DNA from 4 places in the Staphylococcus parequorum genome. Region 1 is predicted to be linked to each of the others. Evidence: predicted binding sites of a transcription regulator. Region 1 holds the regulator's gene; each other region holds the start of a gene.
The links. The regulator Rex, encoded in region 1, represses fermentation and respiration genes when NADH is low (regulators of the CRP and FNR family bind a similar motif). The targets are predictions, from matches to a motif close to TTGTGAAATATTTCACAA.
Positions count from the first base shown of each region.

Region 2: AAA453_RS04410 (nitrate/nitrite transporter) is a predicted target of Rex. The motif match lies at 2,518-2,535, and genes of this name have one in related genera.
Region 3: qoxA (cytochrome aa3 quinol oxidase subunit II) is a predicted target of Rex. The motif match lies at 2,556-2,573, and genes of this name have one in related genera.
Region 4: AAA453_RS07075 (L-lactate dehydrogenase) is a predicted target of Rex. The motif match lies at 4,128-4,145, and genes of this name have one in related genera.

Region 1 covers NZ_CP150682.1:1,284,699-1,292,823, reverse strand. Annotated here, with positions in the region: gene AAA453_RS06105 (sucrose-6-phosphate hydrolase) at 1-1,335, opposite strand, end outside; gene AAA453_RS06100 (LacI family DNA-binding transcriptional regulator) at 1,427-2,389, opposite strand; gene AAA453_RS06095 (sulfurtransferase TusA family protein) at 2,533-2,760, opposite strand; gene AAA453_RS06090 (YeeE/YedE family protein) at 2,784-3,875, opposite strand; gene AAA453_RS06085 (redox-sensing transcriptional repressor Rex) at 4,094-4,741, opposite strand; gene AAA453_RS06080 (ABC-F family ATP-binding cassette domain-containing protein) at 4,886-6,814, shown strand; gene AAA453_RS06075 (MutS-related protein) at 7,171-8,125, shown strand, end outside.
Region 2 covers NZ_CP150682.1:952,560-960,684, reverse strand. Annotated here, with positions in the region: gene AAA453_RS04420 (MarR family winged helix-turn-helix transcriptional regulator) at 1-260, shown strand, start outside; gene AAA453_RS04415 (Hsp20/alpha crystallin family protein) at 644-1,078, shown strand; gene AAA453_RS04410 (nitrate/nitrite transporter) at 1,165-2,331, opposite strand; gene nreC (nitrate respiration regulation response regulator NreC) at 2,716-3,369, opposite strand; gene AAA453_RS04400 (sensor histidine kinase) at 3,391-4,425, opposite strand; gene nreA (nitrate respiration regulation accessory nitrate sensor NreA) at 4,435-4,887, opposite strand; gene narI (respiratory nitrate reductase subunit gamma) at 4,902-5,579, opposite strand; gene narJ (nitrate reductase molybdenum cofactor assembly chaperone) at 5,572-6,147, opposite strand; gene narH (nitrate reductase subunit beta) at 6,140-7,708, opposite strand; gene AAA453_RS04375 (nitrate reductase subunit alpha) at 7,698-8,125, opposite strand, start outside.
Region 3 covers NZ_CP150682.1:2,272,207-2,280,331, reverse strand. Annotated here, with positions in the region: gene qoxB (cytochrome aa3 quinol oxidase subunit I) at 1-1,267, opposite strand, end outside; gene qoxA (cytochrome aa3 quinol oxidase subunit II) at 1,267-2,388, opposite strand; gene AAA453_RS11190 (immunoglobulin-like domain-containing protein) at 2,660-2,977, opposite strand; gene folD (bifunctional methylenetetrahydrofolate dehydrogenase/methenyltetrahydrofolate cyclohydrolase FolD) at 3,841-4,698, opposite strand; gene purE (5-(carboxyamino)imidazole ribonucleotide mutase) at 4,903-5,385, shown strand; gene purK (5-(carboxyamino)imidazole ribonucleotide synthase) at 5,372-6,505, shown strand; gene purC (phosphoribosylaminoimidazolesuccinocarboxamide synthase) at 6,505-7,206, shown strand; gene purS (phosphoribosylformylglycinamidine synthase subunit PurS) at 7,209-7,469, shown strand; gene purQ (phosphoribosylformylglycinamidine synthase I) at 7,469-8,125, shown strand, end outside.
Region 4 covers NZ_CP150682.1:1,445,814-1,453,938, forward strand. Annotated here, with positions in the region: gene ribE (riboflavin synthase) at 1-72, shown strand, start outside; gene AAA453_RS07055 (bifunctional 3,4-dihydroxy-2-butanone-4-phosphate synthase/GTP cyclohydrolase II) at 83-1,264, shown strand; gene ribH (6,7-dimethyl-8-ribityllumazine synthase) at 1,277-1,735, shown strand; gene AAA453_RS07065 (proline dehydrogenase family protein) at 1,848-2,849, opposite strand; gene AAA453_RS07070 (alpha/beta fold hydrolase) at 3,114-3,938, shown strand; gene AAA453_RS07075 (L-lactate dehydrogenase) at 4,186-5,142, shown strand; gene AAA453_RS07080 (transcriptional regulator, SarA/Rot family) at 5,292-5,693, shown strand; gene AAA453_RS07085 (tRNA (mnm(5)s(2)U34)-methyltransferase) at 5,825-6,385, opposite strand; gene AAA453_RS07090 (TIGR01212 family radical SAM protein) at 6,382-7,335, opposite strand; gene AAA453_RS07095 (MDR family MFS transporter) at 7,446-8,125, shown strand, end outside.

The DNA of each region.
Region 1 (8,125 bases):
CGATGTATCTATAAATAATTGTAACTGTGTCAATGGCGTATCCAGATAGGTTGTTCTTGTTGTACTGTCGACTGGGTCTGGTAACAAACCACTTTCACTACGATCTAACGTTAACTTTTGTTCTTTCTTATTATAAGTAATCAGTGTTGTTTGTGTTTTAGACGTACGCACTTCAAAATATACTTCAGTTGAATCGTTTTCTAAAATATCGATAATCAATTCATATTGTCTTCCTTCATATGGATACAATTGTCTCGTGAATTTATTCGCATATCCTAGTGCTGTTTCTTTATTTGTTCTTAATTGTTCAAGGGATTTTGCAGGTCGTTGTTTTAAATTACCTGCTTCAATCGATAGTACACGTGGAATAGTTAGACAATGTGCCCATCCGTCAACATCAGATGGATAATTAATTTCCGGCAACCCCATCCAGCCAATTAATACCCGCTGTCCATGTTCATCTATAAATGTTTGTGGCGCATAAAAATCAAATCCGTGGTCAAGTTCAAAAAAGTCGCCATGATTCATTGTTAAATTATCAATGTCGTATTGTCCCATAATATACCCTGATTGATAGATATTTTTAAAGCGTTCACCTTCTTCATCAATACCTTGTGGACAAAATAACAACATGTCATATCCATCCAAATTAAAGTAATCCGGACATTCCCACATATAACCAAATGAATCTAGATTCGTATGAACTTCGCCTTGAAATTCCCAATTCACAATATCCGTTGAACGATATTGAATCACTCTACCTTGACCTTGTTCATTTTGAGCTCCAATGACAGCATAATAGATACCATCATTTGAAAATACTTTAGGATCTCTGAAATGCTGAGTATAGCCAAATGGCGGTTCAGCAATGACGGCTTTAGGAAACTTTTTAACTTCACCTTGTGCATTTACTTTTGCAATATGTTGAGTGGAAATTCTATTCCAATCCTCATCACGATGATTTGCAGTGTACATATAATACATATGGTTATTATATTCAAATGCACTACCACTATAAACGCCATGGCTATCATCTTTCGTATCTGGCTTTAATGATGCGCCCATATCTTCAAAATGTACTAAATCTTTACTTGTATATGTATACCAATATTTCAAACCATGAACAGGTCCTAACGGAAACCATTGATGTGATATATAATAAGTTCCATCGTAATATATCAGTCCGTTAGGATCGTTTAATAATCCTGTTTTAGGTTGTAAATGAAACGTTTGTCTATACTTAGATTGATTAACTTGAAGTGTTAAATCATCTAATGTTTGCTGATCAACGTCTTCATATCTTTGATAACGTTCATCTCTTGTCCACTCAGCCATTACTGTGTTCCTCCTACTATCAATATTCAAACTTTATTTTACATAATGGTACCGGTTCCATTACATTTCATTATATAATATCATGCTTCACTCAATTTTTAAATGAAAGACTCACATCAATAATGATACGCTGCTCTATTGATTGATGTTGAATCAGTTGATTGAGTTTACTCATTGCTACTTCACCAGCAAATTCAAAATGATAATTAACTGTATGAATTGAAGGCGAGACAATTTCCGTAACTGGATCACCACCAAAGCCTACGATAAACTTGTCCTCATTTTGCGTAGCATCTTCTGAGATCACTTTATGTGCAGCTAATGCGATAGAATCTGTGGCTCCCACAACTGCGTCATAATTAGCTTGAGCTTGCAATATTTTTGATACATCGATCATTGCTTCATTGTAATTAAATGAGGTTTGCGAAATATGTGGTTTGACATTATATTTCGCTAAGCCACTGATCAAGCCTTTTTTTCTATGTATACCAACAGCTATATCAGTTTCTGTAACTCCAAAAAATTGGATACTTTTAAATCCCTTTAATCCGAGCGCCTCCCCTACCATATAACCTGCATGAAAATCATTATGAATGATACTGTGCAAGTCCTTATGTTCTTGACCGACAATGATAACAGGAACATCAATTTTATTAATCACTTCCATATGTCTATCTGTAATTTCTGTAGCCATTAAAATAATGCCATCGACTTTACTTCTATAAAACGTTTCTAGAGCATCAATTTCCAGTTCTGTATCGATATTTGTATAATTTAGCAATAATCTATAGTTCAAATCATCACAAACTGTCTTCACACCTTTGATTGTTTCATCTACAGCGTAAGAGTTCATTCTAGGTATGATTGCCCCTATCATATTGGTTCTATGCGCTCGTAGACTTTGTGCAAACTGATTTGGTTGGTAATCATTTTCTTGAATAATTTTATCCAACTTCTGCTTAGTTTTTAAACTTACCGAGCCATTATTAAGATATCTTGAAACTGTACTCTTCGATACGCCAGCAATTTTTGCAATATCAGATATATTTTTCATATTCTCTCACTCTCATCAATAAGCTATTCTCAATATGATTAATTCTATCATATTGCAATCGCTTTAAATACTATTTAAAATAAAAACCAACCTGATACCTTAGGTGTTTTAACCTAATAATAGCAAGTTGGTTGATCTTTCATTTATTCAGCTTTTTGAATTGTAATTGTCCAAGAAGCATCATCTAATTGTTCATAGTTTGTTATCCGATATCCTTTTTCAGCTGCCCAATTAGGTAGTGCCTCTGTTGCCTGAGTACAGTCAAAGTCTATTTTCAATTCTTCACCGTTATCCATTGTTTCCATTTTCTTTTGTGCTTCTATTAGTGGAAATGGACAAACCATTCCTACCGTACCTAATTCATGTACCATAATTAAATTCCTCCCTAATATATTTAAGTCGTTTGAGTTTGTGTTGAGACCGTATTTTCACTAGCTTGTTGGCGTTGCGCTTTTTTCATAGGTTTTATAAATATAAAGTAACTCATAAACCAAGCTCCCAAAATCATAGACGCAAGTGCAATCCAACCTTTCCATGACATCGCTGCAGTTTCTACTAAACCGTTACCTATTGAACAACCGCCAGCTACAGAAGCGCCAAATCCCATACATACGCCACCGATAACGCTATTGCGTATTGTCTTTTTATCAGGCATTCTCCATTTGAATTCTTTAGCACCTTTCGCAGCAATATAAGAACCAACGAATATACCTAGAACAAGGAATACACCCCAGTCTATCAATTTCAAGTCACCAGTTACAAAGAATTGAACTATATTTGCAGATGGTGTTGTAATACCAAGACCAGACATTCTACCTGTTGATTCACTTACAGGCCATGCGAGTAATGCAATTAGCCCAACAGCAATTGCTGCAACAAACGGGTGATATTTTTTCTCGAATAAATAGTGTCTTATACCTGTATATTTTTGCTTTAATTTTGGTATAGCAAATTTAGGTTTTGGTTTACGTAACGTTTTTACAACAAGAAGAATTGTGATGATTGTAAGTAACGCGACCCAAATCCATGTTGGTATACCAGTCGTTTGTGACATACTTGCATTAACATTTGTTGGTTTGTTCACACCATTCATTAATGGTAACAACAAACCATATTTTGTTGCCGCTGCAGTGAAGCCATAAGCAATAAGTGCCATCCAGCTTCCTATTAAACCTTCTCCAGCTCTATACCACGTACCTGTAGCACAACCTCCAGATAAAATAATACCAATACCAAAAATAAATGAACCTATTACTGTTCCGATAATTGGATACGTAGATTCTGGAATTTCTACTAAGCCTGTTGATGTTAAAATTAATAACCCAATACTTTGTACGGAAATTGCAATTAATAATGCATAAAACATTTTATTGCTTTTTTGAACGTACATATCTCTAAATCCACCAGCTAAACAAAATCGCGTTCTTTGCATAACAAAGCCTAAAAGCGCACCAACAATCAGTCCACTGATTACTAACCACGTCATATTATTACCTCTTTCCCGATAAAATCAATATGATTTATCATATTAAACTTTCCATTAAATATCAAGCCCGTTTGCTCATATTTTATAAAGTGTTAATTGTCAAAATAACTGTAGTTGGTAGTAATCATATAACTAAATACAAAAACTAGCTTTTTTAAACACTCACCACCTAACGTGTGTCTCGTGTAAATAAAAAAGCTAGCCTATTTTCATACGCTTTATTTGTTACTATAATTTTTCATAAAGAAGAGTAAAGATTGTAATTCAATACCTAAATCAATATGATGTACCTGAACATCCGATGGTGTCAGAACACGACTTGGTGTAAAGTTTAAAATACCTTTTACACCTGTTTTTACTAAAGTGTCAGCAACGTGCTGCGCTACTTCTTCAGGTGTAGTTAAAATCACTACATCAATATGTTCTTGTGCTAATATATCCGTAATTTTATCAAACGGACTGACTGTTACTTTCCCTATTTGCGTCCCTATAATTTCATCTCGTATATCAAAAGCTTCCGTTATTGTCATCTCATCATGTATTGAGAAATTGTATGTTAATAATGCTTTCCCTAAATTCCCAACACCTACAATTGCAATTTTTATCTCGTCATTTTCACTTATCTCATTTTTAAAAAAATGTAATAAGCTATCTATATTATAGCCATAGCCTTTCTTGCCTAATTCACCAAAATATGAAAAATCACGACGAATCGTTGCAGAATCAATGTTCAAGCCCTCACTTATAGTTTTTGAATTAACTCTATCTATGCCTTTAGATTTCAAAGTATTGACGAATCTATAATACAACGGTAAACGTTTCAATGTGGCACGAGGAATCTTTTCGCTTTGATTAGCCAAGATCATGTCCCCCTATTTCATTATCTATTGCTGATTTATCTTATAATCACTACAACATTATACATTATTGAATAATAAAAATAAACAATGATAGTTTTAACCACGCGTTGAATACTGTAGAATGATAATGAATAGAGAGGTGCAAATTGGATGATATTATTACAACTCAATGACTTAACTAAATCATTCGACGGAGAAGATATTTTTAATAATGTAGATTTTGAAGTTAAAACTGGTGAACGTATTGGTATCGTAGGACGTAATGGTGCCGGAAAATCTACTTTAATGAAAATCATTGCTGGCGTCGAGACATATGATAGCGGTCAAGTTTCAAAAAGCAAAAATCTCAAGCTTGGTTATCTAACACAACAAATGACTTTAAATACGAATCAAACTGTTTTTGATGAAATGTCGAAACCATTTGAAAGTATGAAAAAATTAGAATCAGAAATGAAATTTGAGACAGATTGGTTAGCGCAACATGCTGATGAATATGATACTGAGTCATATAAGACACACATCGATCGCTATGAATCTTTATCTAATCAATTTGAACAACAAGAAGGTTACCAATATGAAAGTAAAATTAAAACTGTACTGCACGGTTTGAATTTTAGTGAAGCGGATTTTAATCGTCCTATTAATGATTTTAGTGGCGGTCAAAAGACCAGGTTATCTTTAGCCCAGATGTTACTTAGCGAACCTGATTTGCTATTACTTGATGAACCTACAAACCATTTAGATATGGAAACAACTCAATGGTTGGAAAGTTACCTTAATTATTTCAAAGGCGCTATCGTTATTATTAGTCACGATAGATATTTCTTAGATAAAATTGTCAATCAAATTTATGACGTTGCGCTCGGCGATGTACAACATTACGTAGGTAACTATGGACAATTCATAGCGCAAAGAGATAAATATTATGAAAAACGTATGCAAGAATATGAAAGTCAACAAGCTGAAATTAAAAAACTTGAAACATTCGTAGAAAAAAACATCGCTCGTGCTTCAACTACGGGCATGGCAAAAAGTCGAAGGAAAATGTTGGAAAAAATGGAAAGAGTTAACAAACCTATGATTGATGCTAAAAGCGCCAATATTCAATTCGATTTTGATAGAAATACTGGAAACGATGTATTTCATATTAAAAATCTAGAAATTGGATATGAAGAAGCCATAACAAAAGGCATTAATATCGAAGCCACCAAAGGAGACCATATTGCAATCATTGGTCCTAATGGTATTGGAAAGTCTACTTTAATCAAAACAGTCGCTGGTCTCCAACAAAAGATCAGTGGAGAAATTACTACAGGTGCAAATTTAAAAGTTGGTTATTACGATCAAAAACAAGCTGAATTTAAATCAAACAAAACAATCCTTGATTATTTATGGGACCAATATCCAACAATGAATGAAAAAGATATTCGCGCTGTCTTAGGTCGTTTCTTATTTGTACAAGATGACGTCAAAAAAATCATCAATGACTTGTCTGGTGGAGAAAAAGCGCGTCTTCAACTTGCTCTACTGATGCTAGAGCGCAATAATGTGCTTATTTTAGATGAACCAACTAACCATCTAGACATAGACTCTAAAGAGATGCTTGAACAAGCGTTGTCAGATTTTAAAGGCACAATCTTATTTGTGTCACATGATCGCTATTTTATAAACGAACTTGCAAATAAAGTTTATGACTTGGACACTACTGGTGGGACAATGTATTTAGGTGATTATCAGTATTACATTGAAAAATTAGAAGAAAAAGCAGCAATTCAAGCGAAAAGAGAATTGGATAACCCTACAAAAACAGAAGTAAGTGCATCACAAAATCATAATTACGTTGACCAAAAACAACAAAAACGAGAGCAACGTCAAGTTGAACGTAAAATAGAACAATGTGAAACAAATATTGAAATATACGAACAAGAAATAAACAATATAAACGAACAACTCACACAGCCTGATGTCTATTCTAATCCAGAAAAAGCAAATGATTTAGCAATTGAAAAAGAAATAGCCGAACAAAAATTAGAACAAGTCATGGATGAGTGGGCAGAATTACAAGAAATGTTAATATAATCGTTATAAGTGCAATTGAGCTAAAGTAAAATTTTCTACTTTAGTTCTTTTTTTATGCTCATTCTATTCACACTACCTTTGCTGTTATAATAGCTATCCACAGAGTTATCCTACTTATCCACAAGTAATAAGTAACTATTAGCTGTTTTCAATTTTCAGATATCAACCTATATCCACAAACATAACCACTACTTATCCACAAGTTATGCACTATTTGTTGATAAGTACGCACGTTCCCTATTGACATTCCATTCAAACTATAAATTACTCAAAACGAAAGGTATTTGTTTAAAATGGAATGCCATGTCATAATTATTACGAGTTTACAGCAAAATCGTGAAAGGATGTACAAAAATATGCCTACGTTATTATGGTTTCTAATTGCTTTTATTCTAGGAACGACAATACTGATTATTACTACGACGATTGCTGCTAATAAAAAATTAAAGCATGATTTACAAAATCTATGGACTAACCAAAAATCACTAGAAAACTTTATTCGTCCTAACCATAACTATAGTTATGAGTTTGACACATATAGAAATAGATTTGATGAAAATTTATTGCTAGATGATAAAACCTGGTCTGATTTAGATATGGAAAGTGTATTTCATAGTATGAATTTTAATTTTACTGCAATTGGCGAGATGAGACTTTTTGCTACACTAAGAAATATGTATAAAGTAAAAGATGAAAATTTAATTCATCAATTTAAAACAAATATTTCATTTAGAAATTACGTTTCTCTGCAATTAGCAAAAATTGGTAAAGCTATTTATCCTATTTTTCCAGATCAATTATTACATATTAAACGAAATAATTTTTTTATGCTATGTACATATTTACCTCTTATTTTTATGATTCTAACTTTCTTTTCACCTAGTGAAGGTATAGCTTTAACAATCGCTTCTGTTATATTCAATATGATTCTTAGTGGCTCGTTAAAAAAGACGTATAATCAAGATTTAAATGCAATATTTTATACATCTACAGTCATTAAAAAAGCACATACATTACAAAAACTTGAGGATACACCTAATCTTGATGTCGATTTCAGCCATTTTCGTATAGCTCGTAGATTTAGTGGTTTATTAGGTCGTGTTAATTCTAGCGAAGATGCCTTTGTCATATCTTTACTAATAAAAATAATTTTTATGCTGGACTATCATATCTTCCACTTAATTCAAAACAGTTTTAAAAAATATGAAGATGAAGTAATGTCTTGTTATAAATATATTGCGAGCATAGATAATCATTATGCCGTAGCACTTTGGCAAGAGACGTTGGATCATTACTCACTTCCACAAGTCA
Region 2 (8,125 bases), 330 kb from region 1:
GTGTCTTTTTAGATTCTGGAACACTTACACCTTTGTTAAAAAAACTTGAGAAAAAAGGTTACGTAACAAGAACTCGTGAGATTGATGACGAACGTAACTTGCAAATTGCACTTACTAATAAAGGGACAAACGTGCAAGAACCACTTTCAAAAGTTTCAAAAAAAGTTTTTAGTGAATTCGACATGGACATAGATGAAGCTATAGATTTAAAAGATACACTGCAAAAATTTGTTAATAAACATTTCGCGAAAGATATTTAATTCATATGGGGTTTGTTGAGGTTAAATGGGACAATGTAATACATACATAACATTTTTATCTTCGACTCACCTCTTTTTAATCCTACTTACTACAATCCCCACTTATTTTACTTTACTCCTGAAACTAAACTATACAATCACTTGTTATAAAACAGGCTCTACATCCTAGCGTTTCATTTCAAAATATTTCAACTTTCATGCTAAAATAATATGAATACAATGATTAATAGTTTGACTTTGATTTTCTTTGACTATTTTATTATAATGTATTTGTAAGGTAAACCAAGTGTTCACCTTAATTTTATAATTTTTATTACTTAAACTTCAATTCCATTCGATTCGATTAAATATAACAATTAAACTACGCTGAGGAGAGATGTAGCATGACTTTTGAAAATAAAAATTTTAACAATCCGTTTATCGATGTAAATCCAGGTGATTTATTCAGAGATTTTGGGAAACAAATTTTCGAACAATTTCCTGGCACTGAGGGTATTAAATCAGATATTAAAGAATTAGACAACGCCTATATCGTTGAAGCTGAACTTCCAGGTATTAAAAAAGAAAATATTAGTTTAGAATTTGAAAATAATTTACTAACGATTGAAGGTAAACAAACTGTCGAAGTTCAAGATGAAAACGACACTAAACGTGCATTACACCAAGAACGTAACCACAGTGATTTGAGCCGTCAATTCCCATTTGAAAATGTTGATGATAGTAGTATCAAAGCTTCTTATGAAAATGGTTTACTCACTGTAACATTGCCTAAAAAAGAGCAAAAAGAACAACCGAAATCAAACATCGAAATAGACTAAACATTCATAGATAACAAATAGCGCTACATTACCAACTTATGGAAATGTAGCGCTATTTGTTATCTTAATTTTAATTTCTGCCTATTTTAAGAGATCAGTCTCAAATTTTCTTTTTTTACGATATGTAGCATGGTAATAATGCCAATAACACCAAAGAATGCTAAAAATATAAATGCTAAATGGCTCGTACCGGTCATCATCGTAACATATGATATAACAATTGGAGGGAAGAAACCACCAAGCCCACCCATCATTGAAACAATACCATTCGCCGCTCCTGATTCTTTTGCAAAATAGAATGGAACGAGTTTGAATACGAGACCATTACCAGTACCTGCACAGATACTAATAAGTAAGCAACCGACTGTAAACAATAATATATGACTTGAAAATCCTAAAATAATTGCGCCTATAATCATAAATACAAAATCTATCATTAATAAAATAACTGCATTAAATTTGTCACCTAAAATCCCACCCAGTGGTCTTAAAAAAGTGGCTAACGCGATAAAGATACCAGATCTAATACCAGCATCTACTTCACTAATGTTAAAGTTTTGAACTAAAAAATTCGGTAAAAATAATCCAAACGCTACAAAAGAACCAAATGTAATAAAATACCATAATGATAAATAATAAAGCTTAAGATCTTTCATTAATTTTTTAGACTGCTTAACTAGTGGCACCTTTATTTTTTTCTCATTCGCATCACCCAGTAAAAACATTAAAATTGCAAATAATACAATAACAATTAAATAGCCTCTAACTGTCGTTTGCCATCCAATCATACCTGCAATAGGTGGAGCTAAAAATGAAGAAATTGCAGTACCAATGTTCCCCACGCCATAAATGCCGTTAGCAAGTCCTACTCTTTCTTTAGGGAAATATTTAGGTATTGAAGTGACACCAACTGAGAAAATTGCGCCCCCAACACCTAAGAAGAAACCAGAAGCCATTAACATACCCGGCGTTTGAGCTTGGCTTAAAAAGTAAATAGGAAATAATAAAATAATAAAGCTACAGAAAAACACCCATTTAGCACCAATTATATTAGTTAAATATCCAAATGGTACTCTTAAAATAGAACCTAATATAACGGGTATTGCTAAAATAATTGAAAGTTGATTCCCCGTGATATTAACATCTTGGGAGATAAAAGGCATTAATGGAGATATAATACTCCAAGCCATAAATCCAACTACAAGACTTAGCGTTTGTAAGCTAAGTTGGAAACCACCACTTGCTTTGTTCATTCATTTCACCTTCATTTTCATCTATTTAATTTCAATGATTAAATAGCCAGTATTTCGCAGTTACTCTATAATTTAAAAATGTGGGCATTATTTAATATTTATGAAAGTTAAAACTGGTGTAATATAAGCGAATTAAAAAATGCTTTTTGTTTACAAAATACTGGCTACACTTTCATTTTATGATTATTGTGAAAAAATTAACATAAGGATTATCCCTTAAGTTAATGGGTGGTTTCCCCTATATTCATTAGCCATTATTATTACTTTATATTTCGGTTTCACAGCACAGTAAACAAATCTTTTATAAAAAAAGTTAGCGCGAAAAAATGATTGAATAGGACAATCATTTTTCGAGCTAACACTATATTGATGAATCTATGTGATTTAAAAGTCGACTAGTTTTTTCTTCATTGCATATTCAACTAATTCAGGTTTCGTTTTCAAGTCTAGTTTTTGCATGATATGTGTTTTATGTGCTTCCACCGTTTTAACAGATACAAATAACTTTTGAGCGATGTCTTTATTGCCATAGCCTTTTGCAATTAAAGGCAAAATCTCGATTTCTCTTTTAGATAAAATTTTAAAAGGATCATTACTCGCTTGAGTATCTTGAGAGGAATTGTTAACGAATTCGTTTACTAGCGATGTTGTGAGTTTCATATCTACGTAAGTTTCACCTTGATAAACGGTTCTTATAGCCAATAAAAGCTGTTCATCTGGAGCATTTTTTAAAATATAACCTTTTGCACCATTTCTTAATACATGAAATAAATATTCTTCATCGTCAAACATCGTTAATATCAATATCTTTGTTTCTGGAAAACTCTCAGAAATCTTACTTGTTGCAATAAGCCCTGATTCACCCGGTGGCATGCTTAAGTCCATAATTAAAACATCTGGCTTGTATTCCATTACTTTCTGGTACGCTTCTACACCATCAGCTGCTGTCCCAACGACTTCCATATCTTCTTGATAGTTTAAAATCATAGAAAATCCTGTGCGCACAACAGCATGATCATCTGCTATCACTATTCTCAAAATTAATTTCTCCTTATTCCCTTATATTGGAACTTCTAATGTAACAATCGTACCTCTATCAATTTGTGTATCTACACTTACTTCTGCATTGACGAGTTCTGCGCGTTCATTCATACCATAAAGTCCTAGTCCGGTACCTTGTGGTTGATCTGTTTTTATAAAGCCTTTGCCTCTATCTATAATTTCTGCAATTAATTTATGATCGTTTACATGCAAATCAATATCGACAGTATCTACACCGGCATATTTTATTGCGTTAAACAGCGCCTCTTGAACAACACGATATACGACTGTTTCAATCTCACTATCAAAGCGATGTGAAGCTAGGTTAGAATGATATTCTATGCGTATGCCATAATTGGCTTCAACTTGTTTGAAATAGGTTTTAAATGCTGCATCTAAACCTAAATCATCCAAAGATGACGGTCGCAATTCAACAGATAAATTACGAATATCATCTATCAATTTGGACATTAATCCTTCTATACGCTTAGAGTTATCTACCAAAGTTTGCATTTCTCTATGGTATTTTAGCAATCGTAATTCCACATCGATATTTAACATTTCTTGTACGAGACTGTCATGTAATTCACGTGAGATTCTTTTTCTTTCATTTTCTTGTGCAGATATCGTTTTTTGCATCATTTTTCGCTGATACATCTTATCATGACGCTCTATTTGAGGTGAAACGTTTTGTAATGTAAATGCTTTAATATCTTTTGTTTCATCAATAGTTTGATATGTCGCTGTAAAAGGTTCAACCGTACCACGCGTCGTTTTCATAAATACTTGAAAACTTGTATTTCCAACTGACTCAGCTTCTAAAAAGCAATTTGTACATGACTGTAAATCATATTCATTTGTATACCCATCACAGTGACTACATATCGTATTAGTCATTTCTTGGTAGTCATTATCCGGTGAAATAATATCATGAGCAGCTTTATTCATCGCTATCACTTGACCATGTTTATCAACAAACACTATTTTTTCACTTGTATTATTAAAATATTGAACTAACAATTGGTCTATATTTTCCATTTGATTCGTTTTCATAAAAATCACCTAGTCTTCTTCATTAAAAACACCCAATTTATTTGCGATTGAAATAGAGTGACATGTTTGAGGTAGTGGTCTATTATTTCTTTGACCTAATAATAGCACACCATAAACGTGATTTTCATACCATAATGGTATTGCTATCACTGCTGTTAGCCGTTCACATAATACGATTGGATATTTATGTTTTTCGCTCGGTAAGAGAAATTGATTGATATCTTCTATCACCATTCGCTTACCTGTTTTCATCACATTTCCTGCAATCCCTTTACCTATTCTAAGCACAATGAGTTTATAGCGAGCATTGGTACTTCCAGATACATAATTCCATTTTATAGGTGAAAATTGGTTTTCATCTTTGTAAAATGCCAATCCTGCAAAATCAAAACCTTCTTCAATACGTAGCGTGTCTAAAACGGCTTGATAATTCACTTGTTCATTAAAAGATAATAGGCTCAATCTTTTGCCTCCATTCACACTTTATGCTTTCGATAAATAATGTAACTACGACTTGCATAAGTTAGTGGCACGCTCCATACGTGGACTAATCTAGTAAACGGCCAAAAAGCCATAATCACAAATCCTAGAAGTATATGCATCTTAAACGTGAGTGGTACTTGCGTCATTAAAGTAGCATCAGGAGAAAACATAAATAGTTGTCTAAACCATATTGATATTGTCTCTCTATAATCAAATGTTGGTATCGTTGCATTTGTCACTAAAGTAGCATAACAGCCCATAAAAACAATGAATAAAAGTAAAAAATTCACAATAATATCTGAGGTAGAGCTCAATTTTCTAATGTTCTTTTTAGTTACACGGCGTGCGGTTAGCAACAACATACCTATCATAGTTATTATACCAAATATACTCCCAATATACACTGCTCCTATATGATACAAATGATCATTAACACCTACTGCTGATAACCAAGATGCAGGTATAACTAAGCCTACAAAATGCCCCATAGCTACGGGAATTATGCCTAAATGGAACATGAGACTGCCCCATTTCAATTGTTTCTTTTCAATAAATTCACTAGATTTAGCAGTCCATGAAAATTGATCAAATTTAAATCGTGCAATGTGCCCAATGAAAAAAATAGCTACGCACAGATAAGGTACAATCACCCATAAAAATTGATTAAACATTTGTCTTCACCTCTGATACAGGTTCGATGCACGCTTTTAAAGTAGCTCTTAAGCCTTTTATCAAGTAATAATATGGGCTATCTTTTTCTTTTAATTGCTGTGCCATCGCATAGGTACCATCTTCAATAATCATGATGACAAATTCAATATTTCCTTGTGCGCGTGGATCATTTTGCCATTGTGCAATATATAAAAATTCTAGCATTAAGGGTAAAAAATCTGGTAATTCGTTGGCTGCCATTTCCAATCCAAACATCTCGTATAGTACTTTTAATTTAGCAAGTAACTGTCCACGTTCCTTTTGTGTATCAAATTTATTGTAAGTCATATAAAGTGGTGCCTTTTTATTAAAATCAAATGTGTCTGAATACAATTGTTTAATTTCCAACAGGCTGCATTCATGCATCTTTTCACGATAAATTAATAAATCATCATACGCTGGATGGCTCAAATCAATCACTTCTTCAAATGTTTTCGGATGAAATGTCAATTTTTCAGGAAATTCCAACTGTTGAGCTAAGTAGCCAAAAGTTTCTTGATAATAATAATACTGCGTTAAATTAATCACGGAAAATCCCTCCATAGAAATTTTCATTGTATATCTCTTGTCCTGATTTTTCAGATGCTGTACCAACAGGTACGCCACATCCTTCACAATTAGAACCGAAGTATTCTCCACCATAACCTTGGCTACCTTGAGCACGATACGTATCTATATAGTCTTCTTTATGAGATGTTGGAATTACAAAGCGATCCTCATATTTCGCTATAGCTAACAAGCGATACATATCTTTTGTTTGGCGTTCAGTTAATCCAAGTCTTGATAATTTATCTGTATCAAATGGTTTGTTTGTCACTTCTGCACGCATATAACTTCTCATAATTGCCATACGTTGCAACGCTATTTTAATTGATTCTGTATCTCCAGCAGTAAATAAATTCGCTAAATATTGAATTGGTAATCTCATCTCTTCAATCGCTGGGAATATCATATCAGGATTTCTATTTGCATCTGTTGCCGTTTGCCCTTCAAAATAACTCATGATTGGACTCAATGGTGGACAATACCAAACCATTGGCATAGTGCGATATTCAGGATGCAATGGAAACGCAAGTTTATATTCAATAGCGAGTTTGTAAACTGGTGAATTTTGAGCTGCTTCAATCCATTCCATTGAAACGCCATCTTTTTGCGCTTGTTCAATCACTGATTCATCATATGGATTTAAGAATAAATCGAGTTGTTTTTCATATAAATCTTGCTCATTTTCTGCACTAGCCGCTTCTTCAACTCTATCGGCATCATATAATAAAACACCTAAATATCTCATACGACCAGTGCAAGTTTCAGAACATACTGTAGGCGTGCCTGCTTCAATACGTGGGAAACAAAATGTACACTTCTCTGCTTTATTTGTTTTCCAGTTAAAATAAACTTTTTTATATGGGCAACCTGTCATACAATATCTCCAACCACGACAAGCCTCTTGATCGACTAGCACAATCCCATCTTCGTCACGTTTATACATTGCACCAGAAGGACATGAAGCAACACAACTCGGGTTCAAACAATGCTCGCATAATCTTGGTAGGTACATCATAAAGGTTTCATCGAATTTAAATTTGATATCTTCTTCAATACGTTGAATATTAGGATCTTCTGGTCCAGTAACGTGTCCACCTGCTAAATCATCTTCCCAGTTAGGTCCCCAATTCAAATCTAATTTCTCACCTGATATTAGAGAATGTGCTTTAGCGACTGGTGAATGATTACCTGCTTTAGCTGTCGTAAGGTGTTCATAATTATACGTCCACGGCTCATAGTAGTCTTTAATCACTGGCATATCTGGATTATAAAATATTTTACCTAACGCTATTTTTGACCATTTACTACCAGATTTAAGCTCTAGTTTCCCTTTTTTATTTAAATACCATCCACCTTTATACTGTTTTTGGTCTTCCCATCGTTTTGGGTAACCAATACCTGGCTTAGTTTCTACATTGTTAAACCACATATATTCTGCTCCGGGGCGGTTTGTCCATGTACTCTTACAAGTTACACTACAAGTATGACAACCTATACATTTATCTAAGTTTAATACCATTGCGATCTGTGCTTTAATCTTCAAGCCAGTCAACCTCCTTCAGTTTTCTAACAGCTACATAAACATCTCTTTGGTTTCCAATAGGACCATAATAATTAAAGTGATAACTGATTTGCGCATAACCACCTACAAGTTGTGTTGGTTTTAAATGTATTCGTGTTGGTGCATTATGAGAGCCACCTCTTGTTTCAGTAATTTCAGAGCCTGGCGTCTCAATATGCTTATCTTGAGCGTGATACATAAACATCGTACCTCTCGGCATACGGTGCGACACAACTGCTCGAGCCGTTACAACTCCGTTTCTGTTGTAGACTTCTAGCCATTGATTATCTGCAATGTCATGTGCTTTTGCATCCTCTTTTGAAATCCAAACTGTTGGGCCACCTCTAAATAGTGTCAACATATGTTGATTGTCTTGATAAGTAGAATGAATATTCCATT
Region 3 (8,125 bases), 990 kb from region 1:
CCCCCGCTACTAATGTGTAGTGGAAATGGGCTACTAAGAAGTACGTGTTGTGGTATTGGTAATCTGCTGCTGCCATAGAAAGCATAATACCAGTTACCCCACCAATTAAGAAGTTAGGTATGAATCCTAATGCAAATAGCATTGGTGATTCAAAGGTAATACGACCTTGGTAAAGCGTGAACAACCAGTTAAATATTTTAACACCGGTTGGTATACCAATAAGCATTGTTGAAATCGAGAAGAATGAGTTAATTAATGCACCATTACCCATTGTGAAGAAATGGTGAACCCAAACTAAGAAACTTAAGAATGCGATACCTGCAGTCGCCCAAACCATACTTTGGTGACCAAATAGGCGTTTACGCGCAAACGTTGGAATGATTTCAGAGTATATACCGAATGCCGGGAGGATAACGATGTATACTTCGGGGTGCCCCCATACCCAGAAGAAGTTAGCCCAAAGCATTGGCATACCGCCATTAGCAACTGTAAAGAATGCTGTACCGAATATATTATCGGTTGTAAATAGTGCTAATGCTACTGTTAGTACTGGGAAAGCCAAGATAACGATTAAAGCTGTAATGAAAGTAGTAACCGTAAACATTGGCATTTCCATAAATTTCATTGTAGGTGTTTTCATTCTAAGTATAGTTACGAAGAAGTTAATACCTGTCATCAGTGTACCGATACCAGAAATCTGTATTGCAATTAAGTAATAATTGACACCTGGCCCGGGACTGAATTCGCCTGCGAGTGGTGCATAGTTAGTCCAACCAGCTGCAGGTGAGCCTCCGATTATAAATGACAAGTTGAATAAAATCATACCTGAGAAGAATAACCAGAAACTTACGCTATTTAATACAGGGAATGCAACGTCTCGAGCACCAATTTGTAAAGGTACAATGACATTCCATAAACCAAATATGAAAGGCATTGCCATAAAGATAATCATGATAACACCGTGTGTACTAAAAACTTCGTTATAGTGATTTGAGTCCAAGAACGTATTGTTAGGAATCGCTAATTGTGTACGCATCATTAATGCGTCAATACCACCACGAACGAACATTAATACAGCACAGATTAAGTACATTGCCCCGATTTTCTTATGGTCGACAGATGTGAACCATTCTCTGTATAAATATTTCCATAATTTAAAATAAGTAATTACTGCGATTAGTCCAATGATTCCAAATGGAGCACCGATTTGTGCCATTGTAATCATCCAAGAACCTTCAACAAGTAATTGATCCCATGGAAAATTCATTAATGTCCACCTCCAGATTCATGCTCTTTTTTCTCTATTTCAGATACTTTTTCGTCTTTAGCACCTTTAGAGATTTTGTCCATTTCCTCGACGTTATGTGTTTCCTCGTCTTTGAATTCACTGTTGTATGGTTCATCGTTGCCAAGAATCATGGCTTTCATACCATGTCTCTCATAGTTCGCATTTGTGATTTGCGGTTTACGTGCAGGTTGATCAGGTTCATCTAACACATCTTCAGTTAATTCTTCTTCAGTGTTAAAGTTCGGATCTTTTTGTACGTAATTGTAGCGATCATAAGCGTGGAAAATATACTCAGGATCTGCTGCAGGATCAACAAATGCTAGATGGGTACCACTGAAAGTTAATTCTTCATTTTCAGTAGTTGGTAAAAGTTGCTTATCAAATGTATCTTGATCTAACTCTTTTTTACTTTGAGCATCTTTGACCCAATCATTAAATTCACTTTGACTTACTGAGTTAACATCGAAAGTTTGACGAGAAAAACCTTCACCATTGAAGTTTGAGTTACGTCCACGGAACGTACCTTCTTCACTGGATGTTAATGTCCAGTCCATCGTCATACCTGTCATCGCGTATTTCTGACCACCAAGTTGTGGTATCCAGAAACTTGTCATCATATCCATTGATTGGAGTTTGAAAACAACTGGACGATCTTTCGGTATTGTTAAGTGATTAACAGTTTCAATTTTTTCTTCAGGATAACTAAAGAACCACTTGTAACCAGCACTTGTAGCATAAACTACAATTGGATCATCCTCTTTGTCTGGTGTTTCCTCATACATGTAAAGTGATTTCACCGTTGGAATGGCTATAGCAATTACAATGAGAATTGGAATAATGAACCAGATCGATTCAAGTAAAAAACTATGATGCATTTTTCCTGTTTCCTCTGTCTTGCCCATTCTATATTTGAATAGAAAGACTGTGAACAAGAGAATTACAGCGACAACTATAGCAAGCATGAAGATGATTGAATAGATAATCAAGAACTTCGTATCACTTGCCATTGGCCCTTTTGGGTTTAAAACTTCTACATTCTCACAACCACTAAGTAAAATTAGCGAGCCAAAGAGTAGAAGCAAAGACTTAAATTTTGACACTTTTTTGACCTCCTAATACTACAATTGTAGGGCTTAACATCAATTTTAAGATATTACGCAATTATTACAAGTGTTTGTGCGAAAAAAATTATTGTAAAATTAAAAGAAACCCAACAGAACCAATGTCTGACGGGCTTTTAAAGATTTGTTAAAATTATGTGTACATTTTGTGAAAAGTGTCATAATTAAGTCGAAAGAGTAATTTTGTCTTAAAAACTGTGATAATCGTTATCATTTACGATTTCTTGAGACTATGTATGAAATCTATGTGTTACTTAACTTCAACATAACGTATTGATTTTTTTATAGCGCCATTTGAATCTTCAACTTTATATTCAACTTTGTACTTTCCAGTTTTATTTGTATTTATATCTCCATCAACGGTAATTTTATGAGTTAAATCGCCATCTTCTTTATCAAAGGCACTTACACCATTAAGTAAATTGTAATCGTCACCTTTTTCGATGATTGTATCATTAGTACCTTTTAGTTCTGGTGTTGAATTATCAGTAGCTTCTGCACTTAAGTTAGGTGACACAAGTGTAGCAGATACGCCTATGGCTGATAATGACTGTATTAGTTTGTTCATAACGTTAACCTCCGTATGACCGTCATTTGTTTTATTCAACTATACTATACTTTAAATGAGTTTAGAATACATCGTACTATAGTCCTAATATAACTTATGACTTTGAATCTAGCTGTAATTTTCAGTTAACATTTAGTAAATTGAACGTTCTGAGAATTTTGACATAACAAACTTCAAATGATATTAAATTTTATTCAAAAGTAGCGTAGGGGGTTTAATTGAAAATGAAAAGATATCGTCGGAAAATCTCAGTTAATTTTTTATCGAAGTGATTGAAGCGATATATTATTGTAGAAAGTGGAAAATTGGAATGTCATGTAATAGACACTATCATGTAATAGACACTATTTAATAGTAGGAGATGACTTAAATCACTTACTTATACTGTCAAAAGAGATGATAATAGAGATTATGAATGTGAAGTTTCTTCAATAATATATGATGGGCTTAATGAAAATGACTTTATTCATTTATCTACACCATAATAAATGAATAGTAAGTTAGAAAGCATAGCAGCAGTGGAAGAAAAAGTTGAATATATTATTCTTAACAAAACTGCACAAGGTTATATAGCAAAATTTTAACTGAAATAGTTTTTTTAAAGAGATTTAGAAATATATAGAGGAAGCTTTTTCTTGAAATCTATTATCACAACTTTACGATAAATAGACGTCGATGAATCGAAAATACATGTTGAATTATTTATACCTAAAATAATTGTTGCTGTGTAAGTATTATTTAGTTGAAGCATTTGAATCTTGAATATTATATAAAAAAGAGAGGTTAGATATCACAAAGTGCAATCTAACCTCTCTTTATTCATATATTAATAGTAACAATACGCACTAATCATTCTCGAACGACTATTCAATGCCTCTACGCATTTTTTCCGCCATAAGTGTATTATTTAAAACCATAGTAATAGTCATTGGGCCAACGCCACCAGGAACTGGAGTAATTGCACCTGCAACTTCTTTTACTTCATCGTAAGCAATATCACCTTTTAATTTACCATTTTCGTCTGGCGTGTTACCAACATCAATCACAACTGCGCCTTCTTTGACATCTTCTTTTGTAACTAATCCTGGACGACCGACAGCACTAACGATGACATCAGCATTTTTTAAATGACTGTGCATATCCTTAGTTCTTGAATGAAGAATCGTAACAGAAGCATTTTTTTGTAATAATAATTTAGATACAGGTTGTCCTACGATATGACTACGTCCGATAACAACTGCATCTTTTCCTTCTAAATCAATGTCAGCATGATTCAATAATTCCATAATACCTAATGGTGTACATGGAACGAAAGTTTGTTGGTCTATATAAAGTTTACCAATATTTTCAGGGTGGAAGCCATCCACATCTTTTGCTGGATCTATAGATTCTATAACTTTTTGTTCGCTTACTTGTTTTGGTAAAGGTACTTGCACTAATATACCGCTCACAGTATCATCATCATTTAAACGTTTAAGTTCGTTTAGAACGTCTTCTTCAGATGTTGATTCATCTAAATGTACGATTTCAGAAATCATACCAATTTTTTCTGCTGCTTTCTTTTTAGAATTTACATAACTTTGACTTGCACCATCGTTGCCTACAAGTATTACAGATAATTTAGGTGTGTAACCCTTAGATTGCAATGCTTCAACTTGATCTTTAAGACCTTGTCTGTAATCTTTTGCAATTTGTTTTCCGTCTAAAATTTTAGCGACCATGAAAAAATCCTCCTCCAATGTGTGTACTTTACTTAACTTTAACATAAAAAACTTGATGAATAACAACCAAAAGACGTAGATTGAATCATTTTTTTGATTTAAAGTTCGATTTTTGATTGAAAAACCATCATTTAGTTGTTATGCTATATCTGTAATATACATCTAATAGTAGTAACATTTCAAATTTCTGAAAGGGTGTTCATTGTGAAAGTGGTAGTTATAATGGGGAGTTCTTCAGATTGGGAGACAATGAAAGAAAGTTGTCTTATGCTAGATCAATTAGAAATTCCTTACGATAAAAAAGTAGTTTCAGCGCATCGTACGCCACAATTAATGTTTGAATTTTCTAAAGAAGCAAGAGACAAAGGATACGACGTCATTATTGCTGGAGCAGGTGGTGCAGCACATTTACCAGGTATGGTAGCATCAATGACAACATTACCTGTGATTGGGGTGCCAATCGAGTCAAAAAGTTTAAAAGGATTAGATTCGCTATTATCTATCGTTCAAATGCCTGGAGGTATACCAGTAGCAACAACTGCAATAGGCAAAGCTGGTGCCAAGAATGCAGGCGTGTTAGCGGCTAGGATTTTAAGCATTGGCAATAAAAAAGTCGAAAAGAATTTGGAAAATTTCGAAAAATCATTAGTTGAGAAAGTGAGTGAAATGCAACATGAGCTTCAGTAAATTAAAATTCGGTTCCACTATTGGTATTATTGGCGGAGGTCAGCTGGGTAAAATGATGGCACAATCTGCACAAAAAATGGGGTTTAAAGTTATTGTACTTGATCCTGATCAAGCGTGCCCATGTCAATATGTTGCCCATGAATTTATTAATGCCGCTTATGATAATCAAGAAGCTTTAAATCAACTTGGTGAATCATCGGACGTCATTACTTACGAATTTGAAAACATTTCAGCTAATCAACTGCAAACACTAGTCTCAAAATACAATGTTCCTCAAGGCTATCAAGCAATTCAGTTGCTACAAGACCGATTGACTGAAAAACAAACATTGCAAGCAGCACAAACTCAAATTGCACCATTCGTTCAATTATCTGAACCAAGTGATTTGAATCAAGCAATTGAAACCATTGGTTATCCATTTATCGTAAAAACACGTTTCGGTGGTTATGATGGGAAAGGCCAAGTTTTGGTTAAAGACGCAACTCATATTGATGAAGCAAAGTTGCTTGTTGATAAACAAGAATGTGTAGCCGAACAATTTCTAGACTTAAAAAAAGAAGTTTCACTTACAGTGACGATTGGCAATGATAACCAAATCATGTACTTTCCACTCCAAGAAAATGAACATCAAAATCAAATACTATTTAAAACAATTGTACCAGCCCGTACAGATAACGAAAAAGAACAGGCAGCACAAAATGAAGTTAAAAAAATTATTGACCACATCCATTTTGTAGGCACATTTACAGTGGAATTCTTTATCGATGCACAGAATCATTTATATGTTAATGAAATTGCACCGAGACCACATAATTCGGGACATTATTCTATAGAAGCATGTGATTACTCTCAATTTGACACACATATATTAGCGATTACAGGACAAAAATTACCGCAATCTATTGAATTGCTAAAACCTGCAGTAATGATGAATTTATTAGGTAGAGATTTAGATCTTTTAGAAGATCAATTTGCTGATCATCCAGACTGGCATGTGCATATATATGGTAAAAACACACGTAAAGCAGATAGAAAAATGGGTCATTTAACAGTTTTAACTGATGATGTGACTCGTTCTGAAGAAACATTGTTAAACACATTTGAAGGGAGATACAACTAATGTCTTTGTTATATGAAGGGAAAGCGAAAAGAATTTTTTCAACTGGAGAACCTGAAATACTACGCATTGAATATAAAGATGAAGTGACAGCTGGAAATGGGGCTAAAAAAGATTTCATAGAAGGTAAAGGACGATTAAACAATCAAATTACTTCTAGAATTTTTAATTTTATAAAAGCTCAAGGCGTGAATAGTCACTTTATTGAACAAACTTCTGAAACTGAACAACTTGTGAAATCGGTAGATATTATTCCTTTGGAAGTAGTAGTAAGAAATATTGCAGCTGGTTCTATAACAAAGAGATTAGGTTTTGAAAAAGGCCATGAATTTGATGCTCCACTCGTAGAGTTTTTCTATAAAAATGATGATTTAAATGATCCATTGATTACTGAAGATCATATTAAGTTATTACACATAGCAACAGATGATGAAATTGCTATTTTAAAAGAAGTGGCTAAAGACATAAACGCGATACTTGTTCAATTAATGGATAAAATGGATTTAAGATTAGTAGACTTTAAAATCGAATTTGGGCGTACGACAGATGGTCAAATAATATTAGCTGACGAAATTTCACCAGACACTTGTCGCATATGGGATAAACATAGCGATACAAATTTTGATAAAGATGTATATCGTGAGGACACGGGATCAATTATTGAAACATATCAAACTTTCTTAAATAAATTGGAGGCATTATAAAAATGAAAACAATCGAATTACACATCACTTTACAACCGCAAGTACTGGATACACAAGGACAAGCGTTAAACCGCGCAGTACATGATTTAGGATATAAACAAGTAAACGATATTCGTGTAGGTAAAGTTTTATATATGACAATTGATGAAGCAACTGACGAAGCTGTACACAATGTAATTACAACACTAAGTGAAAAATTATTTGCTAACACTGTAATTGAAGAATATAGTTACAAAGTTTTGGATGAAGGAGAGAAAGCTTAATGAAATTTGCAGTGTTGAAATTTCCAGGATCAAACTGTGACCGAGATATGTATAACGCGGCAGTGAAATCTGGTGTCCAAGCAGAATTTGTAGATTATAGAAATACTTCTTTAGAAGGGTTTGATGGTGTACTTATACCTGGTGGCTTCTCATTCGGGGACTATTTACGCTCAGGTGCGATGGCGAGTGTTGCACCGATTACAGAAGAAGTTAAACGTTTTGCAAATGAAGGGAAACCGGTTTTAGGTGTATGTAATGGTTTTCAAATTTTGACTGAAATTGGATTGTTACCAGGTGCATTATTGCATAACGATTCTCATTTATTTGTTAGCCGTAATGAAACTTTAAAAGTTGTAAATAATAAAACGATGTATACCAATTTATATGAAGCGAATGAAGAAGTAATTTATCCAGTTGCACATGGTGAAGGTCACTATTATTGTACGCCAGAAATGTATGAAGCATTAGAAACCAACAATCAAATTATTTTAAAATATCTGGACAATCCGAATGGTTCGTATAATGACATAGCCGGAATTATTAACGAAAAAGGAAATGTGTGCGGTATGATGCCACATCCAGAACGCGCAATTGAGTCAATTTTAGGCACTGATAGTGGAGTGAAATTATTTGAAGCAATGGTAAATAGTTGGAGG
Region 4 (8,125 bases), 160 kb from region 1:
TATGTAGAGAGAATTGTCAGTAATAATGAATCAGGATTAAGCACCGAAAAACTTAGAGCATTTGGATTTTAGGAGGGGTAGTATGAAATTAGATAGTATAGATACAGCGCTTGCGGAGCTTAAAAAAGGTAAAAGTATTGTGGTCGTTGATGATGAAAACAGAGAGAACGAAGGCGACCTAGTAGCTGTGACAGAATGGATGCAAGATAATACCGTTAATTTCATGGCGAAATATGGTAGAGGACTCATCTGTGCACCAATTAGCAAAGATATAGCCAGAAAATTAGAACTCAATCCAATGGTGAGTCATAACTCTGATGTTTATGGTACAGAGTTTACTGTGAGTGTCGATCATATTAATACGACGACAGGTATTAGTGCTGGAGAAAGAACAATGACAGCAAAAGCGTTGATAGAAGAAAATGCAACAGCTAGTGATTTTAATAAACCAGGTCACTTATTTCCGTTAATTGCACAAGATAATGGTGTGTTAGAAAGACGTGGTCATACAGAAGCATCTGTAGATTTAGCAAAACTAACAGGAGCAAAGCCAGCAGCATTAATTTGTGAAATTATGAATGAAGATGGTTCAATGGCTAAAGGTGAAGAATTAGAAGCATTTAAGGAAAAGCATGAGCTTGTAATGATTTCTATTGAAGATTTAGAAACATATAGAAAATCACTCACATCTAAGTTAGAAGCAAAAGCAAAAGTAAAAATGCCTACTAAACATGGTAAGTTTGATATGTATGGTTTTACTTCACAGACGAGTGACGAAGAACTTGTGGCGATTGTAAGTGGAGACATAAAGAAAACTGAGAATGTGCGTATTCATTCTTCTTGTCTGACAGGAGATATTTTTCATAGTCAAAGATGTGATTGTGGAGAACAACTTGAAGCTTCTATGAAATATATAAGTGAACATGGTGGCATTATTTTATATTTACCTCAAGAAGGTAGAGGTATTGGTTTAATTAATAAGTTAAAAGCATATGAACTTATTGAACAAGGTTATGATACTGTGACAGCTAATATTGCTTTAGGTTTCGACGAAGATTTGAGAGATTATAAAGACGCCGCAAAAATTTTAAAGTATTTTGGTATTGAAAGCGTGAATTTGTTAAGCAATAATCCCAAAAAATTCGAAAGTCTAGAAACTTATGGTGTAAATATTGCGAAAAGAATTGAGCTAGTAGTTCCAACAAATAAATTTAATCAAGATTATATGGATACAAAAAAAGAAAAAATGGGTCATTTAATATAGGAGGGCAATAAGATGAATTTTGAAGGTAAATTAATAGGTTCAGATTTAAAAGTAGCAATTGTGGTAAGTAGGTTTAATGATTTTATTACAAATCGTTTATTGGACGGGGCTAAAGATACTTTAGTGCGACATGAAGTACCGAAAGAAAACATTGATGTAGCATATGTACCAGGTGCATTTGAAATTCCATTAGTAGCTAAAAAATTAGCTCAAAAAGGTGAATATGATGCTGTAATCACTTTAGGTTGTGTAATAAGAGGATCTACTTCTCATTATGATTATGTTTGTAATGAAGTGGCGAAAGGTGTTTCTAAGGCAAATGATATTGCTGATACACCAGTTATCTTCGGTGTTGTGACAACTGAAAATATTGAACAAGCAATAGAACGTGCCGGCACAAAAGCAGGTAATAAAGGTGCAGATGCAGCAATTAGTGCAATAGAAATGGCTAATTTATTAAAAGAAATATAATAGAACCAGACTGAAGCACTAACTTTTTTATAAAGGCTATAGGTGTTTCTACTAAAATAAAAAGAATTGGACTTAACGAAATCGTTATTGTCCAATTCTTTTTTGTTAAAGATTATTTTTTTAAAAGACGATATACTAAAGCACTAGCTGCTCCAAAGGCTGCAACTACACCTGTAACGATACCCGCTTTTTTCATTACTTCGGGTTTCATTAACTCTTTAAACATTAAATTTAAATTTTGAGGTCGTTCAGCTAGTCGTCTCATAAAGTAACTAAACCAATCATCCCCATATGGTACATAAATACAGAAATTGTTACCTTCACCAGCTATTTTCTCTGCTAAATCAGTACGGAAACCATATAACATTTGAAATTCGTACTGATTTTTTTCAATATTATTATCTTTGATAAATTGTTTTATATGTGTAATAACTTTATCATCATGAGTGGCAATTGAAGTTACATTTTTAGCGTTTAATAGTCTTTTTTCAATTAAACGTATGTAATTTTCGTCAATGTCTTCTTTAGTTTGATAAGCTATTGTATCAATTTCTTTATATGCGCCTTTAACCATGCGCAATCGTAATTCCGGATATTTTTCTACAAGTGTATCAGCTTCATATAAATAACCTTGAATTACGGTACCTACATTTTTGAATTCACCTTTTAAACGGTCTAACACTTGCGTGATGTCAAATAAACTATCATACTTTTCAGTATCGATATTAATATGCATATTATTAAACTCATTCGCTTTTAATAATATTTCACGTAGATTGCGATAAGCAAGATCTAAATCAAATTCAGAGCCTAACTGGCTTAATTTAATAGACATGTGACCATCTAAGCTATGATTATAAATAGCATACATCACTTCTAATATTTGATCTTTTGATTGAATTGCTTCACCTTCAGTTACAACAAATTCTCCAAGGCAATCTACAGTAACTGTAATTCCCTTGCTGTTTAGACGTTCAATTGTGTTTAATAAGGCTTCGATTGTATTGCCGGCAACCACTTTATTAGCACCGAGCATTGGACCGATTTCCTTAGCACTCTTATTTAAAAAAGGGTTGTTAGATAACCCGATAAAAAAATTTTTCACAATTGGCATATTAATTCCTCCCATTCTGCTTACAGCTGATCTTTCAATATAAGTGTAGCATGAATCTAAAGGGAATGAAATCGTTTACAATAGAATATATTACACTTTATTTTATTAAATACACTTATGATAAAGTGTTGATTATAAGATGCTTTTAATTTTTAAAACAAATTGAGTTTTTCGCGTCTATGGTTATCTTTAAAATGGAAAAAGTACATCGTATTTTGATACAATAAATATAATGAAATTTAACGAGAAGGGGAAGTATGTATTATGTGGAAATGGGAAACCGAAAAGGAAGCTAAAGGTGTCGTTGTAATTGCACATAACATGCTTGAACATACGGGAAGATACGCATATGTAATTACGATGCTTCGCCGAAATGGATATCATGTTATTATGGGCGATTTACCTGGACAAGGGCAAACGTCACGTTCTAACAAAGGTCAAATTGACAGTTTTGATGTATATCATGAGCATATTCTAGAGTGGATTAGAATAGCGAATGAGTATAAAATACCTACTTACGTGTTAGGTGTCGGTTTAGGTGGTTTAATTACACTTAATTTACTTGAAAAAGTAGAAGTACCAATTGAAGGTTTGATGCTTTTATCTCCACTTTTAGAATTTAAAAAGAGTAATAAATCTCGTAAAGACAAAATAATTTCAAATATAGGTAAAGTAGCTAAAGATACAAGATTTAAAGTAGGGATTACAGTTGAAGACTTAACACGAAACGAAGAAGTAATTGAAGAAACAAAAAATGACCAGTTGATGTTGCAAAAAGTAACTTATCATTGGTATAAACAAATCATAGAAATTATGAAAGAAACGGTAACACATTTAACTGATATTAAACCATTACCACTATTGTTAATGTATGGTCTAGAAGATCAAGTTGCAGATGTATCAACAATGGAATTAATTAAAGACAAAGTCACAACCGAAGAATTATATTTCAAAGCATGGGAAGGACTTTATCATGAGGTACATAATGAACCTGAAAGAGATGAAGTAATGAGATATATTTTGGCATTTTTAAATAATAGTGCTAGCAATAATGGCTTTATCGTTCATGATGAACATGAAGTATCTTAATTAAAAGAACCCTTATACTAAAATAGAGTAAGAAAAGCATCGGAAAACTTTAAATGTTATCTGATGCTTTTTTTTATAAAATTATCAGAAGTATGGTGTATGTAAATCTATTAGAAAGATTAACAAAATAATATTGTGAAAAAAATAACAAAGTTATTGAAAAACTTATGAAATACTGTTATATTTATATTGTGAAATAAATCACAAACATTAACTAAATGATTGAATACGTGAGGAGCGTCATATAATGAAACAAATTAAAAATAATAAAGTAGTTTTAATAGGTGATGGGGCAGTAGGTTCAAGTTATGCTTTTGCGTTAGTAGCTCAAGGTGTTGCTGATGAATTAGTAATTATTGATTTAGACGAAGAAAAAGTTAAAGGCGACGTCATGGATTTAAATCACGGTGCGCCATATGGTGATTCACCAGTGAAAATCAAAGCAGGCGCATATAATGAATGTACAAATGCAGATTTAGTAGTTATTACTGCTGGAGCAGCTCAAAAACCAGGTGAAACACGCTTAGATCTTATCGAAAAAAACACCCAAATTTTTAAAGGAATTGTTTCTGAAGTTATGAAATCTGGATTTGATGGTATTTTCTTAATTGCAACCAATCCGGTAGATGTCTTAACATATGTGACATACAAAGTATCTGGTTTACCGAAAGAAAAAGTGATAGGCTCTGGGACAATTTTAGATACAGCACGTTTTAAATATGAATTAGCTGAAGAATTTGGCGTTTCACCAGGTAGTGTGCATGGTCAAATCATCGGTGAACATGGCGATTCAGAATTAGCGGTATGGTCTCAAGCTAATATAGCCGGTCAATCTTTATATCAATTTTTAAAAGATGACCCTGAAAAACAACACAGGGTTGAAGAGATTTTTACAAATACGCGTGATGCAGCCTACGATATAATACAAGCAAAGGGTGCAACGTATTATGGGATTGCAATGGGGCTATTACACATTACAAAAGCAATTTTAAATAACCAAAATGTTGTACTAACAGTTTCGAGTTATTTAGAAGGTGAATACAACCAAGAAGATGTCTATATTGGTGTACCAACACAAGTAAATAAAGAAGGTGCTGTAAAAGTTTTTGAAATGCCTCTAGACAGCCATGAGCGCGAATTATTCGAAAAATCAGCTACTATTTTGAAAGAAATGCAAAATAAAATATCTCATATAATTGCATAATTCATAGTTTAAATTTAAACTGTATATAAGATTAATTTTATTAAAAATTCTAATGTTAATTCAGTGAAGAATTTATTTACTAAGAATGATGTTTTTTGATAAATTAATTTTACATGTTTAACTTTATACTATGATTGGGGGATTATTCTATGGGGAAGACATTTACTGATAATGTTGATGGCGTTTTAAGATTAGAAATGGTGTTGAATGACATCGAAGATATCTTTAACAAAGTTCAAAAGCAGTACAAGATGTCGAAAGAAGAAATTTTGATTCTTTTAACGCTTTGGAAAGAAGGATCGATGACTTTAAAAGAAATGGATGATTTTGTGCACATTAAATCTTATAAGCGTACAAGAACTTATAATGATTTAGTGGAAAAAGCGTGGATCATTAAAGAAAGACCACAAAATGACGAACGTACAGTTATCATTCATTTCAATGAAGATTTAAAAGCGCAACGGGAAAGCCTTTTAAATTTCTTCAAAGAAGAAATTGAATCAAAATCAACTAGCATTCAAACTAGTCTTAAATCTATCATTAACTTATAGGGAATAAGCAAAGCCTCGGTAGTCAAATACCGAGGCTTTTGTTTGTCTTTTTTATTTTATTTTCGAATAAATTGTTAATAATCGTGATTGTGTTAAGAAATTATATCTTGAACTCATGAGGTATTCACAGTCTAAATTTTTTCAAGTGCACAGATAAACGGCGGGTTATTCTGTTGATTGATAAATTGATATTGCAATACATGTGCTTTAGTTTGATCAAACTGTGACAAATATTCAATTACAGCATCACGTTCTAATTTACCTTCATCATGACCATGGTAGATCACTAATATAATGACGCCTTCTGGAGCTAATATATCAAAAATTGAGTTGATAGCTGATAATGTACTTTCAGGGTGGGTAACAATCGATTTATCACCTTTAGGTAAATATCCTAAATTGAAAATGGCAGCATCCACTTTACCAGCTTCAATCTCTTGAATATGCTGTTTTACATGCGCATGACTATCTTGAATCAACATTACATTGTCATAACCTTCAGTTTTTTGTTTTGTATTACTAATAGCTTCTGCTTGGATGTCAAATGCATATACTTTACCGTGAGGCACTTGTTGCGCAAGAAAAAGTGTGTCATTGCCATTACCACAAGTAGCATCTATGACAATGCTTTCTGATGTCATATGTTGTTGAAGCAACGTTTTCGCAAATGGTAAAATGCGTTCTAATTTCATGATTTTATCGTACTTTCAAAATGTTTTCCTTGATATGATTCTCTGCGACCTAGTTCATTATCAATTTCGTTCAGTACTTCCCATTTATTAACACTCCACATTGGACCTACCATTAAATCAATCGGACCATCACCAGTAATTCTATGAACAATCATTTCTTTTGGAATGATTTCTAATTGATCACAAACTAATTTAGTATATTCATCCTGTGACATAAATTCTAACATGCCTTTATCATACTGTTTCACCATTGGCGTGCCTTTAAGTAAATGAAGTAAATGAATTTTAATACCTTGGACGTCCATTTGAGCGACTTCTTTAGCCGTCTCCATCATCATCGTATAGTCTTCGCCTGGCAAACCATTAATAATATGCGTACAAATATTAATATTATGCTTACGTAATTTAGCGATACCTTCATAATATGTTTGCATATCATGCGCGCGATTGATTAAATCTGATGTTTCTTGGTGTACCGTTTGTAAGCCAAGCTCTACCCATAAATATGTACGCTCATTTAACTCTGCCAAATACTCAACCACATCATCAGGCAAACAATCAGGTCGTGTACCTATTGAAAGGCCAACAACACCAGGTTCCTTCAAAGCAGTTTCATATTTTTCACGTAATTCTTCGACAGGTGCATGCGTATTTGTAAATGCTTGGAAGTAAGCAATGTATTGACCGTCACTCCATTTTTCGTGCATTCTATCTTTAATTTGTTGAAATTGTACATCGATTGGATCCACACGATTACCTGCAAAATCTCCGCTACCTGCAGCTGAACAGAAAGTACATCCTCCATGTGCTACAGTACCGTCTCTATTAGGACAATCAAAGCCACCGTCAATTGCTACTTTGAAAATCTTTTGTCCAAATTTATTTTTTAAGTGATAATTCCAAGTGTGATATCTTTTATTCTCGAATGCGTAAGGGAAAAATTGTCCCATAAAACATTTTCCTTTCTGAATTCATTCTAGTTAAAGATTTTAACATATTTTAATGATATAGTGTTTAGTGTAAAATTAGAAATTTTTAAAATAGAGAGGAGCTTACTGTTATGAAAATGCCTAAATCAGTGTGGTGGTTAGTTATTGGGATGGCATTAAATATCACTGGCTCAAGTTTTTTATGGCCCTTAAATACAATTTATATGAATGAACAATTAGATAAAAGTCTTACAATGGCTGGTTTTGTCCTAATGATTAATTCGTTTGGTATGGTCATTGGTAATTTATTAGGTGGTAATTTATTTGATAAATTAGGTGGCTATCCAACGATTATGATAGGTACTGTTATATGTTTAATCAGTACAACACTCTTGAATTTCTTCCACGGATGGCCTTGGTATGCGGTTTGGCTCGTAGCATTAGGTTTTGGTGGGGGTATGATTATTCCAGCTATTTATGCACTTGCAGGCGCTGCATGGCCTCAAGGTGGCCGCCAAACATTTAACGCAATCTATTTAGCGCAAAATTTAGGCGTCGCTATAGGAGCAGCATCCGGAGGTTTTGTGGCAGAGTTGAGTTTCAATTATATATTTATAGCTAACTTATTAATGTATGTAGCATTTGCAGTGGTAGCAATTACACAATTTAATATTAAACTTGATGTGAAAGTAAAATCGAATGATACGATGTCCTTATTATCTAAACAAAACAGAGTTCAATTTACTGCGCTGTCACTTTTATGTGTGATGTTTAGTATTTGTTGGATTGCATATATTCAATGGGAGAGTAC